DNA from 3 places in the Erwinia sp. 2186 genome. Region 3 is predicted to be linked to each of the others. Evidence: riboswitches for the same ligand, from Rfam matches in the RefSeq annotation. Region 3 holds a riboswitch; each other region holds the start of a gene.
The links. A riboswitch is a leader RNA that binds a small molecule or an ion and turns the genes downstream of it on or off. The one in region 3 is predicted to bind thiamine pyrophosphate.
Positions count from the first base shown of each region.

Region 1: it holds a riboswitch for thiamine pyrophosphate, as region 3 does, so the genes downstream of both, thiM (hydroxyethylthiazole kinase) here and thiB (thiamine ABC transporter substrate binding subunit) in region 3, are expected to answer to the same signal.
Region 2: it holds a riboswitch for thiamine pyrophosphate, as region 3 does, so the genes downstream of both, tenA (thiaminase II) here and thiB (thiamine ABC transporter substrate binding subunit) in region 3, are expected to answer to the same signal.

Region 1 covers NZ_CM173824.1:1,649,619-1,653,802, forward strand. The annotation lists gene ACXKZG_RS07500 (potassium transporter Kup) at 1-1,539, shown strand, start outside; gene ACXKZG_RS07505 (hypothetical protein) at 1,723-1,986, opposite strand; gene ACXKZG_RS07510 (hypothetical protein) at 1,976-2,098, opposite strand; TPP riboswitch at 2,392-2,494, shown strand; gene thiM (hydroxyethylthiazole kinase) at 2,530-3,315, shown strand; gene thiD (bifunctional hydroxymethylpyrimidine kinase/phosphomethylpyrimidine kinase) at 3,312-4,112, shown strand.
Region 2 covers NZ_CM173824.1:1,909,091-1,913,274, forward strand. The annotation lists gene ACXKZG_RS08735 (ABC transporter permease) at 1-241, opposite strand, end outside; gene ACXKZG_RS08740 (ABC transporter ATP-binding protein) at 238-987, opposite strand; gene tenA (thiaminase II) at 984-1,679, opposite strand; TPP riboswitch at 1,745-1,849, opposite strand; gene ACXKZG_RS08750 (TonB-dependent receptor) at 1,968-3,242, opposite strand; gene ACXKZG_RS08755 (FAD-binding oxidoreductase) at 3,395-4,184, opposite strand, start outside.
Region 3 covers NZ_CM173824.1:3,998,325-4,002,508, reverse strand. The annotation lists gene thiP (thiamine/thiamine pyrophosphate ABC transporter permease ThiP) at 1-660, opposite strand, end outside; gene thiB (thiamine ABC transporter substrate binding subunit) at 636-1,622, opposite strand; TPP riboswitch at 1,664-1,770, opposite strand; gene sgrR (HTH-type transcriptional regulator SgrR) at 1,806-3,467, opposite strand; gene ACXKZG_RS18740 (sugar efflux transporter) at 3,713-4,184, shown strand, end outside.

The sequences.
Region 1 (4,184 bases), 2.3 Mb from region 3:
CTGATCTATGGCGACGGTGCGATCACGCCAGCGATCTCGGTACTCTCTGCCCTTGAAGGGCTGACCATCATCCTGCCGGAATCACAACCCTGGATCCTGCCTGGCGCGGTGGTGATCCTGCTGGCGCTGTTTGCCATTCAACCGCTGGGCACGGCGAAGATTGGCAAAGTCTTTGGTCCGATTATGGCGCTGTGGTTCGCGGTTATCGCCGGCCTGGGCATCTGGGGGATTGTGCAGCATCCTGCGGTGCTGGTGGCGCTCAACCCGATGTACGGTATCGACTTTCTCTTCTCCAACGGCATCGTCAGCTTTCTGGTGCTCGGCGGCGTATTCCTTTGCGTCACCGGTGCGGAAGCGCTGTATGCCGATATGGGCCATTTTGGCAAAAAGCCGATCTGGCTGGCCTGGTTTGCTATCGTCTTTCCCAGCCTGCTGCTCAACTACGCCGGACAGGCAGCGTTACTGCTTTCAGGTGCTGACGTGACGCAAAATATCTTCTTCCGGCTTTGCCCGCCGGTATTACAAATCCCGCTGGTGATCCTCGCCACTCTCGCCACCATCATTGCCAGTCAGGCGATTATCAGCGGTGCGTTTTCCATGACCCGTCAGGCAATTCAGCTAGGCTGGCTGCCGAGGCTGCGGGTTAAACAGACTACCGAAGAGAGCTACGGGCAAATCTATATCGGGGCGATTAACTGGTTGCTGATGGTGGTGACCATCTTTCTCGCGGTGTTCTTCAAATCTTCCGACAAGCTGGCAGCAGCCTATGGCATCGCCGTGTCGCTGACGATGATCATGACCTCCGGGCTGTTGTATGTTGCGATGCATGAGGTGTGGCGCTGGAACCGGCTCACCAGCCTGCTGATTGCCGGCGTGTTCTTTGTCATCGACCTGTGCTTCCTGGTCGCCAATATGAGTAAGGTGTTCGAGGGTGGCTATATGCCGCTGATCCTGGCGCTGGTCGTGTACGGCGTAATGCTGCTCTGGCACCGCGGCGTGGAAGCGGCGAGCAGGGCGGTGCACGAAAAATTTATTCCGGTGGACGACTTCCTGGCCATGCTGGAAGAAAAAGCCATACCCAGAGTACCGGGCACGGCGGTGTTTCTGACGCGGGAGAAAGAGGGCACGCCGCCGGTGATGCAGTGGCAGGTGAAGCGAAACGGCTCACTGCATGGGCACGTGCTGTCGCTGACGATCGCTATCGACAACGTTCCGCGCATCAATGCCGACGAGCGCTTAACCGTCACCCAGCTTGCGCCGGGCTTCTGGCACGCGCTGGCGGTGTATGGCTTTATGGAGCGGCCCAACATCCCTGCACTGTTACGCTATCCGCAACTGGATAACTGCGAGCTGGATACCGAGCATGTCACCTATTATCTGGGCCATGAAAACATCATCCCACGCGAAGGTAGCGGCGGCCTGCCGGCCTGGCAGCGCGTGATTTTCAGCTGGATGGCGCGCAACGGCATGCATGTGACCGACTACTACTACCTGCCCAGTGACCGTGTGGTGGAGATCGGTCGCCGCATCCCGGTGTAGCGGTGGAATGTTGATCTGATTACCGCCTGGGGGATGGTAAAGAAAAGCGCCATCCCCCTGGCGGCTGATAGTCGCTTGAGGAAGAGAACACCCAACTCAAGACGCTACTTGCCGAAGCCAGGCTGGATAAGCAGGCGCTTCAGGTGGCTCTTCTGCGCATCACCAAAGGGGCGCTGGAGCGGGTCATCTGACTTTCTTAAAGATGAGCAGGATCAATGGGACGCATACCGCGAAGCCTAATAGAGAGCCTAACGCTGAATCGGAATGATTTTGCGATAGCGCCTTAGCAAACCAGGTGCATTGAGAGGATGTAAATTCCCCTCCCTGGCTCATTGTCTCCGAAAAGTTAAGAGCGAAGACAAGATCGAAGTAAAGCACTAAAACGTAATACGCAACGCAGAGCAGCGCGATACTCACCCACCTTATCCAGAACTTCTTATTCATCATCGTAAGTGCAGTATTTCATTTCTTCTACATGGGATTCGAAAATCTGGCGTTGCTCGCCGTCTGCGTTAGCCAGCCGTTCCACGCTGTACGAATCCTTCAATAATGCGGTCACGGATAGGGTGATCGTATTGCTGTATTTCTGCATAAGTCCCTCTACTTGCTATAGAAATAATCACAGCGGTCATTTTACAAACATTAACCACATGCACAACAAGTATTAGATTTAAGCAAAACTGCTGATCCTGCTAATTGAGCGTTGACTCTAATCCTGGGGGCAGGTCAGGTGTGATAAAGCGGGTATAGAACTGCGGTAATCTTCTTACGCGAAAACCACTGCGGTAGGCATGTGGACACAGGCTTGTGCCAGCAAGCCACTTCCCGTAATCTGGCGGCTGATAGCACGTAGTTAATGACTCGGGGTGCCGTTTCTTTCCAAAGAAAGGGCTGAGAAAAACCCGTCGAACCTGAACTGGATAATGCCAGCGGAGGGAAGTCAGATGCCTGACCGCATCGCCTTCTTGATCGCCGGTTGGGAGTTGTACCATGAACCAACCTCATACCTTTGTCGCGGCGGATGCCGTGGCGTCGCTCCACCTCTTCCGTGAAAAATCGCCGTTAATTCACTGCCTGACCAACGATGTGGTGCAGACTTTTACTGCCAACGTGTTGCTGGCGCTGGGCGCATCGCCGGCGATGGTGATTGATCCCGACGAAGCCGCGCAGTTCAGCGCCATTGCCGATGCCGTGCTGGTCAACGTCGGCACGCTCACCCATTCCCGCAGTGCAGCAATGCTGGCTGCCGTGCACGCGGCCGGAAAGGCGCAGCGTGCCTGGACGCTGGATCCGGTTGCCGTCGGCGCATTGACCTTCCGCACTGAATTCTGTCAGCAGCTGCTGGAACACCGTCCTGCGGCTATTCGCGGCAACGCCTCGGAAATCATGGCGCTGGCGCGCCAGGCAACCTCCGGGCGCGGCGTCGACAGCCTGCATGACTCGGCGCTGGCGCTGGACGCCGCTCGTCTGCTGGCCAGCACCACCGGCGCCATCGTTGCGGTCACCGGGGAAACGGATTACGTCACCGATGGCCAACGGGTGCTGGCTGTGGCTGGCGGTTCGCCGTTGATGACCCGCGTGGTCGGCACCGGCTGCGCGTTGTCGGCGGTGGTGGCCGGATTTGCCGCGGTGCCTGGCGACCGGTTAACGCACGTTGCCAGCGCCTGCCGGATAATGAGCCTGGCAGGCGAACGCGCGGCGATGGCGGCAGCGGGTCCCGGCAGTTTTGTTGCGCTGTTCCTCGACGAGCTGTTCACTCTGGAGGTTCAGGGATGAAGCGCATCAACGCACTGAGCATTGCCGGAACCGATCCCAGCGGTGGCGCGGGCATTCAGGCCGATCTGAAAACCTTCTCGGCGCTGGGTGCCTATGGCACCACCGTGATCACCGCGCTGGTGGCGCAGAATACCTGTGGCGTGCAGTCGGTTTACCGCATTGAGCCCGACTTTGTCGCGGCACAATTACATTCCGTGCTGAGCGACGTGCGCATCGACAGCGTAAAAATCGGCATGTTAGCCAGCAGCGATATCGTCAAGGTGGTGGCTGAAGGACTGAAGGCCTCGTCCGTGCCGTGGATTGTGCTGGATACGGTGATGCTGGCGAAAAGTGGCGATCCGCTGCTTTCGCCGACGGCGGTTGCCACGCTGCGTGAGTGCCTGTTGCCGCACGTTTCACTGATCACGCCAAATCTGCCGGAAGCGGCGGCGCTGCTGGAGTGTCCGGTTGCCACTAACGAAGATGAGATGCGGCGACAGGGAAGGGCGCTGTTAGCGCTGGGTTGCCAGGCGGTGCTGATGAAAGGCGGACATCTGAGCGATGCCGAAAGCCCGGACTGGCTGTTCAGCCGCCAGCTGGAGCAGCGTTTTACCGCGCCGCGCGTGCCAACAAAGCATACCCATGGCACCGGCTGTACGCTTTCCGCTGCGCTGGCCGCGCTGCGACCCCGGCATGATAACTGGGTGTCGACGGTGCAGGACGCCAAGGGCTGGTTACAGGGCGCGCTGGAGCAGGCCGATTCGCTGGAAGTCGGCAAGGGCATCGGCCCGGTGCACCATTTTCATCGCTGGTGGTAGCGGACGATCGGCAACGTTTACACTGGGATCGTTCTGAAAAATGGAGTCAGCAATTTGCCTTAATGTCCGGTT
Region 2 (4,184 bases), 2.1 Mb from region 3:
GGATGGCGCCGAGCAACACGCCGGCGACCAGCCCGCTGACGATTTCCGCCGCGGTCACCAGCGTGTGCGCCGCCAGATACGCGCGGCTGGTCCACAGGACGTCGGCAACCGACATCGGCGTGGGCAGCAGGAAGGCAGGAACGCCGCTGCGGGTGATTGCCCACCAGACGGCAATCAGGCCGATAAACACCGTCAGGCCACGCCGCCAGCGGCCAAAGGCCGATTCTTTTACGGATATCATCCTGCCGCCCGGGTCAGCTGTTGCAGTAATTCACCCTGGCTCTGCAACAGGTGCCGATCGTCAGGGGCCCGTGGCGGCAGTCCGGCAATCTGATGCGAATCATCAATCCCGGCCGCAGACAGCACCAACAGCTGGTGGCTAAGGCGGCAGGCCTCCAGCGGATCGTGGGTGATCAGTAACACCGTGTGGCCGGTCAGTAACGCTGAGGCCAGGGTCTGGATACTGGTGCGGGTAATGGCGTCCAGCGCTGAAAAAGGCTCGTCCATCAGCACCATCGGCTGACGCTGATAAAGCGTGCGGGCCAGCGCGGCTCGCTGCCGCATACCGCCGGACAGCCCGGCAGGCAGGCTGTCGCCATACCCGCTTAAGCCGACGCGCGCCGTCAGCTCATCGGCCCATTCGCGGTCGGGCTTCTCGCCACGCAGGCGTGAGGCGAGGCTGATATTGTCGCGAACGGTCAGCCACGGATAGAGCAGATCTTTCTGCCCCATATAGGCCACGCGTCCCTGCACCGGCAGGCCATCGCTGCCGGTGACCGTGCCTGCCGTCGGCTGCGCCAGCCCGGCTATGATCTTCAGCAGGCTGGTTTTGCCGACGCCGCTGGCTCCCAGCATCGCGGCAAACTGACCGCCGGTGATATCGACATTCAGCCGTTCAAACACCGTCCGTGCGCCGTAGCGCAGGGTCAGATCGCGCACCTCAATCCCCGGCGGGATCACGCCGCGGGCAATGTCATGACTGTTCATACCACGTTACTCAAACTGGCATTCAGGCCCATCTGCCAGAAGGCACTTTCCAGCCGGGTGGCGGTGGTGAAGATGGTTGAAAGCTCCGGCAGACGACTTTGTGCGCCGCGCTGAACCCCAACCGTTTCCAGTAGATCTATCGCCCGCTGAACGCTGGCCAGATAGTTTTCGTCGCCGTAGTTGGCGATCCACGAGCGGTAGGGATTGCCTTCGGTGACGGTGGTGGGATTGTGCAGCAAGCCGAGGCCTATTTCGGCATAGCCCGCGACGCAGGGAAGCAGTGCGGCCAGCAGATCCAGCGCATCGCCGGACTGGCCGATATCCAGCACATAGCGGGTGTAGTTGAGGGTTTCGGGCGCTTCCTGTTCATTGCGCATCTGGCTTTCGCTGATGCCCCACTGCGTGCAGTAACCGACATGCAGCGGCAGCTCGGCGACGATGGCATTCAGCGAGGCGGTGGCGGCACGCATTTCTGGCAGGGTTCGGAACTTGCTGACCAGCAGGGCATAGGCGCGGGCGAAATGGATCAGGAACAGGTAGTCCTGGGTCAGATAGCGCCGAAACGCGCTTTCAGGCAGCGTGCCCTGGGCCAACTGCTGAAGAAAAGGGTGGTTAACGTAGTGCTGCCAGTCAGCCGCGGCCTGCTGGCGAAGCTGGCCATAAAGACCACGGGAAAACATGTTGTCAGACATGGGACCTCCAAAAGTGAGTGGAGATCCGGGCGTGCAGAGGTATGAACAGGCAACGATCGAAAGTGATGCTATTGCCAACCCGTCCCTTCGCTGGCATGACCCAGATCAGGTTCAAAGGGTCCGGCTAACGTCGCCATCTCAGCCCATAAAGGACACCCCTCGGAGAGGCTTGTTATACGATATTTACTTTTTGATTACAATCGATGGCTGGCAGCCGAGTTGGCGTCATAATGAAAAACGGCCTTCTTGCGAAAGCCGTTGTTTAAGCGCCACTAAGCCTGTTTTGGCTTAGAAATCATATTCTAACGCTAAGCGGTTCTGCCAGAAGTTCTTGTCAGAGGTCGAGGTGGTTTGCACGCCGACAAAGTCGGTCAGGCTCAGCCCTTTCAGCACGCCATCAAAGCTGTAGGTGCCGTAAATCAGGTACTCCGACTGATTGCTGCTGGACGCGCCGGCGCTGGCGGTCAAATCCATAAAGGAGTAACGGCTGCCGAGGGAAATATTGCTGTTGGCGGTCCAGTTCAGATCGGTGGAGTAGGCGTTGCCGCTCCCCAAATCCTGGGTACTGGTGAAGAACGGCTGGGCAAAATACTGGCCGGACGAGGTGTTATGGGCATAAGGCGTCACCAGCGCACCGTTGCCATAGGCATTCTCACTGGCGGCGATATGGTCCCAGTTCAGTGACCAGCGCAATGACGGCACAAAATTCATCGCATACTGCGCGCCGTAGCTGGTGCTGTTTACTTCGCCCGCCAGCGCGTCGCCCTGACTCAGGCCGCGAATAAACTGCACGCCAATTTTTGGCTGCAACGGATTTTCCGACCACGACAGGAAGCTGTCGGCGTAAACCATCTTGGTGTAGTTATTGTATTCTTCGTACCACAGCTGGCCGGTCAGCTTTTTATCATCCAGCTTCAGGGCACGTCCGCCGCCGATGCCCCACATGCCGTTAGTACGGCCATCGGCGTCGGTGTAGGCGGTGGTGTCGAGAAACTGATCGTCACCCCAGGGTTTATAGCGGGTAATTTTGGTGGCGTGCAGGAAATTGTCGCTGTCGCCATAATTGGCGTCCACACCCCGGAACAGGATCGGGGTGATGCGCCAGTCGTAGTCGCCGATAAACGGGATATTGATACGCTGGTCACCGGCGGTGATGCGGAAGTCCTGATAGTGCCAGCTCAGATAGGCTTCGCCGACGCCGGTCTCGTTTGGCCCCAGTTCACCGATCAGGTGGTCATCGTTATGCGAGATGCCGCGTTGCAAAATGCCGCTGACGCCGAGGCTCAGGCCATAATATTCCGCCGTGGCGTACTTCACGCTGCCACCGTAACTGACGGTATCCTGCGAATAGCCCGGTGAGAAATAGGCGTTGTGGGTGGAATAATAGAGGCTGCGCAGGCTGCCATGGACCGAGCCGCAGGTAAACATTTCGGTCAGTGAATCGGCGACGCCGGCATCACAATCCGAAACCGGTGCCGCAGCCAGCGCGTGACCCATTAATAAAGCCTGAGAGACGACGAGTACACCCAACTTTAGCGCAAAGTTGACCTTCTTTGTTTTCATCAATAGCTTCCTGTCAAAATTTGAAAATGATCTGCCCGCAGCAAAATTTGCTGAGTAATTTTTTTTGGGTATCCGGTAAAACCGTCCAGTGGCGAGCGCGTTATTTTAGCTACGCAGGTTATTTACGCACTGTAATTAATTTTATTGCGATTTCATTTATTCAGTGACAGCGGATCGCTTGGTAATTCCAGCGTGTCGCGCACGTCCCAACCCTGCAGCTTGCCTGGGTTGAGCAGTCCTGCCGGGTCCAGCGCCTTTTTAACTGAAACCACCTCGGCCTTAATTTCCCCTTGCTTACCTTCTTCAATGGTAAAGACGTGAGGGTTATTTATTTTTACATCATGATCGCGGAATATCTGCATTATTTCGTTCAATCTTTCTTCACTGGAATAGCGAATTAATTGTAATCCGCTGGCAGTGATATTGCTGTCGTTGTCACGCAGGAATTCAATATGGGAAATAACTTCATCGCCGAACAATTCCGCCATCGTAATAATCTGCTGACGATAGGTGGAATAATTGAACGCCGTCTGCAAATAGGTCAGGGTGCTGTCCACTTTCAGCGCATGCAGCGTGGTATGGTTCCAGCAATATTCCATCAAGGAGGCATTGGCTTCACGCGCCTCGTCCGCCGTCTGGCGCACGGCATTCTGGCCGCGATACTTTTCTAACAGTCCGCTGCACAGGCCTTCACTTTGCTCCGCAATCACGCTAATCACCGCATGCTGCGTGGCCTGGTAGTTGCCGTTCAGATGGGTGAAATAGCTCGGGATTGGTGCGGCGAACAGGGCAAGCTGGCGTTTCACCAGCCCTGGCGAGCGGGCAAAGGCATTGGCATAGTCCAGCGCATCGGTGAAGTCGTCGAACACATCCAGCCGCTCAATCCACTGATGCACCGGTGCCAGCGCCAGCTCGACTTCCAGCAAGATGCCGTTGCTGCCG
Region 3 (4,184 bases):
TCCGCCGCCGAGCGACAGGACGGTTGCGAAGCTGGCAAAACAGAGCATAAAAATCAGCGCGCCGGCAGGCAGAATTTGCCGCCGCAACCAGGGCCATTCGACCACCACGAAATGGTTCCAGCCGCGTAATCCCAGCTGCGCGGCCAGCTGGCGCTGCTCACCGGGGATCTGTTCCAGCGCCTGCAGCAGCAGACGCGCGGCTAACGGCAAATTAAAGAACACATGCGCCAGCAAAATGCCCTGCAAGCCATACGGCGTGAAGGTATAGGGAATGCCCAGCAACGCGCAGAGATCGGCCAGCCAGCCCGTGCGGCCATAGACGCTGAGGATGCCGAATACCGCCACTAACACCGGCAACACCAGCGTCATCGCGCAGAGTCTTAACAGCGTGTCCCGGCCGGGGAAGCGGCGTCGGTAAAGTGCGCGGGCCAGCGGGATCGCCGGCCCAACCGCCAGTACCGCGGAAAGAAAGGCCTGCCAGAAGGAGAAGCGCAGGACGTGCCAGAGATAGTCATCCTGCCAGAGATCCCGCCAGTGGATCGCCGGCGCACTCAGCCATAGCGCGCTGAATGCGGTCAGGGCCACGGCGACCAGCAGCGTCGCCGCCAGCGCACCGGGCACTAACGGGCCAGCACTCAGCGGCTGACGGCGCGTTGCCATGCACTGATCCATTGGCTACGTTGGCTGGCGACTTCCTGTGACGTGTATTGCAGCGAGTTGGACGGGACGGTCAGGGTATCGAAACCGGCAGGCAGGGTGCTTTTCACCACCGGATACATCCAGTTGCCGGTTGGGATGCTGTCCTGGAACGGTTTATCCAGCATAAATTTCATGAATTTCTGCGCGAGCTCCGGCTGTTTGCTGCTTTTCAGCTGGCCGGCCACTTCTACCTGCAGGTAGTGACCTTCGCTGAAATTGGCGGCGGCATACTGCGATTTCTTCTCTTCAATCAGGTGGTAAGCCGGAGATGTGGTGTAGCTCAGCACCATATCGCCTTCACCCTTGAGGAACAGCCCGTAAGCTTCGCTCCAGCCTTTGGTAACGGTGACGGTTTTCTTCGCCAGCTTCTGCCAGGCTTCCGGTGCCTTATCGCCGAACACTTTCTGCATCCACAACAGCAGGCCGAGGCCCGGGGTGCTGGTGCGGGGATCTTCATAAATAATCTTCAACGGTTTGTCGCTGTTGACCAACTCTTTCAGGCTGGTGGGCGGATTTTGCAGCTTGGTTTTATCGTACACAAAGGCGAACCAGCCGTAGTCATACGGCACAAAGGTCTTATCGTTCCAGCCACCCGGAACGGTGACCTTGCTGGTATCGACCTGGCCTGGTGCGAACAGGCCGGTTTTCTCCGCCGCATCCAGCAGATTGTTATCGAGGCCCAGCACCACATCGGCCTTGCTGTTTTTACCTTCCATCCGCAGACGGTTAAGCAGCGAGACGCCGTCTTCCAGCGCCACGTATTTCAGCTCGCAGCCGCAGTCCGCTTCAAACGCCTTTTTGATGGCAGGACCCGGTCCCCAGTCAGCGGAAAAAGAGTCGTAGGTATAAACAGTCAGGACGGGTTTAGCCGCGAAGGCCGGGAAGGTGCCGAGGATCAGTAAAGGCAGAACTTTTTTTAACACTTTGCGTTCCTTGAAAGTTAGGTGTCGCAAAGGATCTGAGCAATCTGGAGAGTCTCAAATCCCTACGCCGGCATTATCCGGATCAGGTTCGACGGGTTTGTCTCAGCGCTGGCAGTGAAACACCGCGAACGCACCCCGTTGAGAACGGCCTATTCTAGTGATTTCCGCTGGGTAACGAAAGCATCATGCGTCGTCAGGGGCGAACCAGGCGGATTTAAAATCAAACCAGCCCAGCATATTCATTCTGACCCCGCGCATACTGCGTTGACCTTCCAGCAGCAGCCAGTGATGGAACAGCGGATGCAGCGTCCAGGTGTTGATCAGCTGCTTGCCCCAGTCGGCCAGCGGCAGCTTCTGTTCGCGCCAGCGTTGCGCATCCTCTTCCCAGTCCAGCGTGACGCAATGATGCACCAGCGGGATTTCGTACAGCAGCGCAAACACCGAAAATTCCAGCGGCAGGGTGAAGTTGGCACTGCCGAGCCAGATATCGCTTTCGGCTTCGCCACGGTGCCAGACGTCATAATCGACCTGTTGGGTGATCAACTCCACGCCCTGTTCGGCGAGGATCGGCCGTAACGCATTGGCGATGCCCTGATGCTCGACGTGATCGTTATACCAGGTCAGCGTCAGGGTGGTCAGCCCGTCGGGCTTCTGGCTGGCAGCCATATCGCGGCGATGATGCCAGCGCGGCAGCAGGCCATAAGCCGGGAACCAGTAGCGTTGATAGCCAATACCGGCATGATTCAGCAGGGCGATCGGGTTGAACAGCGTGCTGACCCAGCGACGGATGTGTTCATCGCGACCCTGTTCGGATCGCTGGTCAAAAAGCAGGAAATAGCAGCCTTCTTCCAGACGACTCTCTTCTGACTTTTCTTCCAGCCCTTTGCCTTCCAGCTTAACCCCGGCATAAACCAGCTCATCACTGATTTCCGGCAGCACCCAGATATTCACTTCATCAATCAGCGCGCGGTAACCAAAATAGTCATCAAACGCCTGGATCCTCAGTTGGGTGGTCTGATTGCGCACCACCGCATACGGGCCGGTGCCAATCGGCTGACGGGCGAAGTCCGCGAGGAATGGCCACTCTTTTGGCAGGATCATGGTGCTGACGCTGCCCAGCAGCCAGGGAAGCCAGTTGTCGGGCTGATGCAGATGAATATCCAGCGTCCAGGGCGCCGAGGACTCAATGCGATCGAAATGGGCATAAAGGCGTTGGGGCTTCAGTCGCTCAAGGGTGCTGATAATGTCGGCCATCTCCAGCTCACGGCCATGATGAAAGTGGATCGCCGGGCGCAGATAAAACCGCCAGTGCAGCGGAGAAAGCTGCTGCCAGTGGTGGGCAATATCGGCTTCGATTTCCCCATTTTCCTCATTTATCCGCGTCAGGCTGCTAAAAATCTGACGGGCAAGGTGGGTTTCAGAACGACGCAGCGGCGTACCGGGTAACAGATTCAGTAACGAGCGATAGTACATCACCCGCAGGATATGTTTCCCCTGGCGGAAACTGCGGCCAAGATGCGAGATCAGCATCTGTCTGACCGCGTTTTTATCGCCCACCAGCTGCACCAGCTGGTCGATGCGATCGTTCTCCAGCAACTCTTCCGCCCGCTGCTGTTGCAATGCCAGCCCGGTGTAATGGAAGCTGAGCTTTGAACGTTTTCCGCGCCCGGCTTCAGCCTGCCAGTCCAGCCAGCCCTGTTCCTGCATCGCATTCAGCAGATTGCGCATATGCCGGCGGGAGCAGCTCAGTTGTACCGCCAGATCGTTGAGCGTGGTCTCCTGCGGCTGGCCTTCGCAGCACTGCCACAGGCGGATAAACTGTTGTTGTAAGCGGGCAGAAGACATAAAAGAGGAAGCCTTATCAGAAAGCAGTCTGTTTTTTCTTCCTTATATTAGGACGATAATGCCCGCAGATGAAAGAGCGGGAGACATTCTTCGAATGCGCTCTGACATTGATGATTCTGAGTATGGTGCCTTTCACCAGCCAGCCGGGTTAATACCTTGCTGGCTTTTTTCGCTGCTCCATGTTTTCTTCTATGCTTGCTGTTTGTCGACTCACCTCTGTGGCGACTTTTTTTGAAGGATCAGCTATGAAATCGCTCCTCACGCGCCGTCGCCGTATCAATCCTGTTTACGTCGCCTTTATGGCCGTGTCGTTTATGGTGGGCGTGGCGGGTGCGCTTCAGGCTCCGACGCTTAGTCTGTTTCTGACCCGTGAAGTGGCCGTTCGTCCGTTCTGGGTCGGGCTGTTTTACACCATCAATGCGATAGCCGGCATTGCGGTGAGCATTCTGCTGGCAAAGCGCTCGGACAACCGGGGCGACCGCCGCATGCTGATCCTGTTTTGCTGCGTGATGGCGATTGGCAACGCGCTGATCTTTGCCTTCAACCGTGACTATCTGACGCTGATTACCTTTGGCGTGCTGCTCTCCGCGCTGGCCAGCGTGTCAATGCCGCAAATCTTTGCCCTTGCCCGCGAATATGCTGACAGCTCGGCCCGAGAGGTGGTGATGTTCAGTTCGGTGATGCGTGCCCAACTGTCACTGGCCTGGGTAGTCGGGC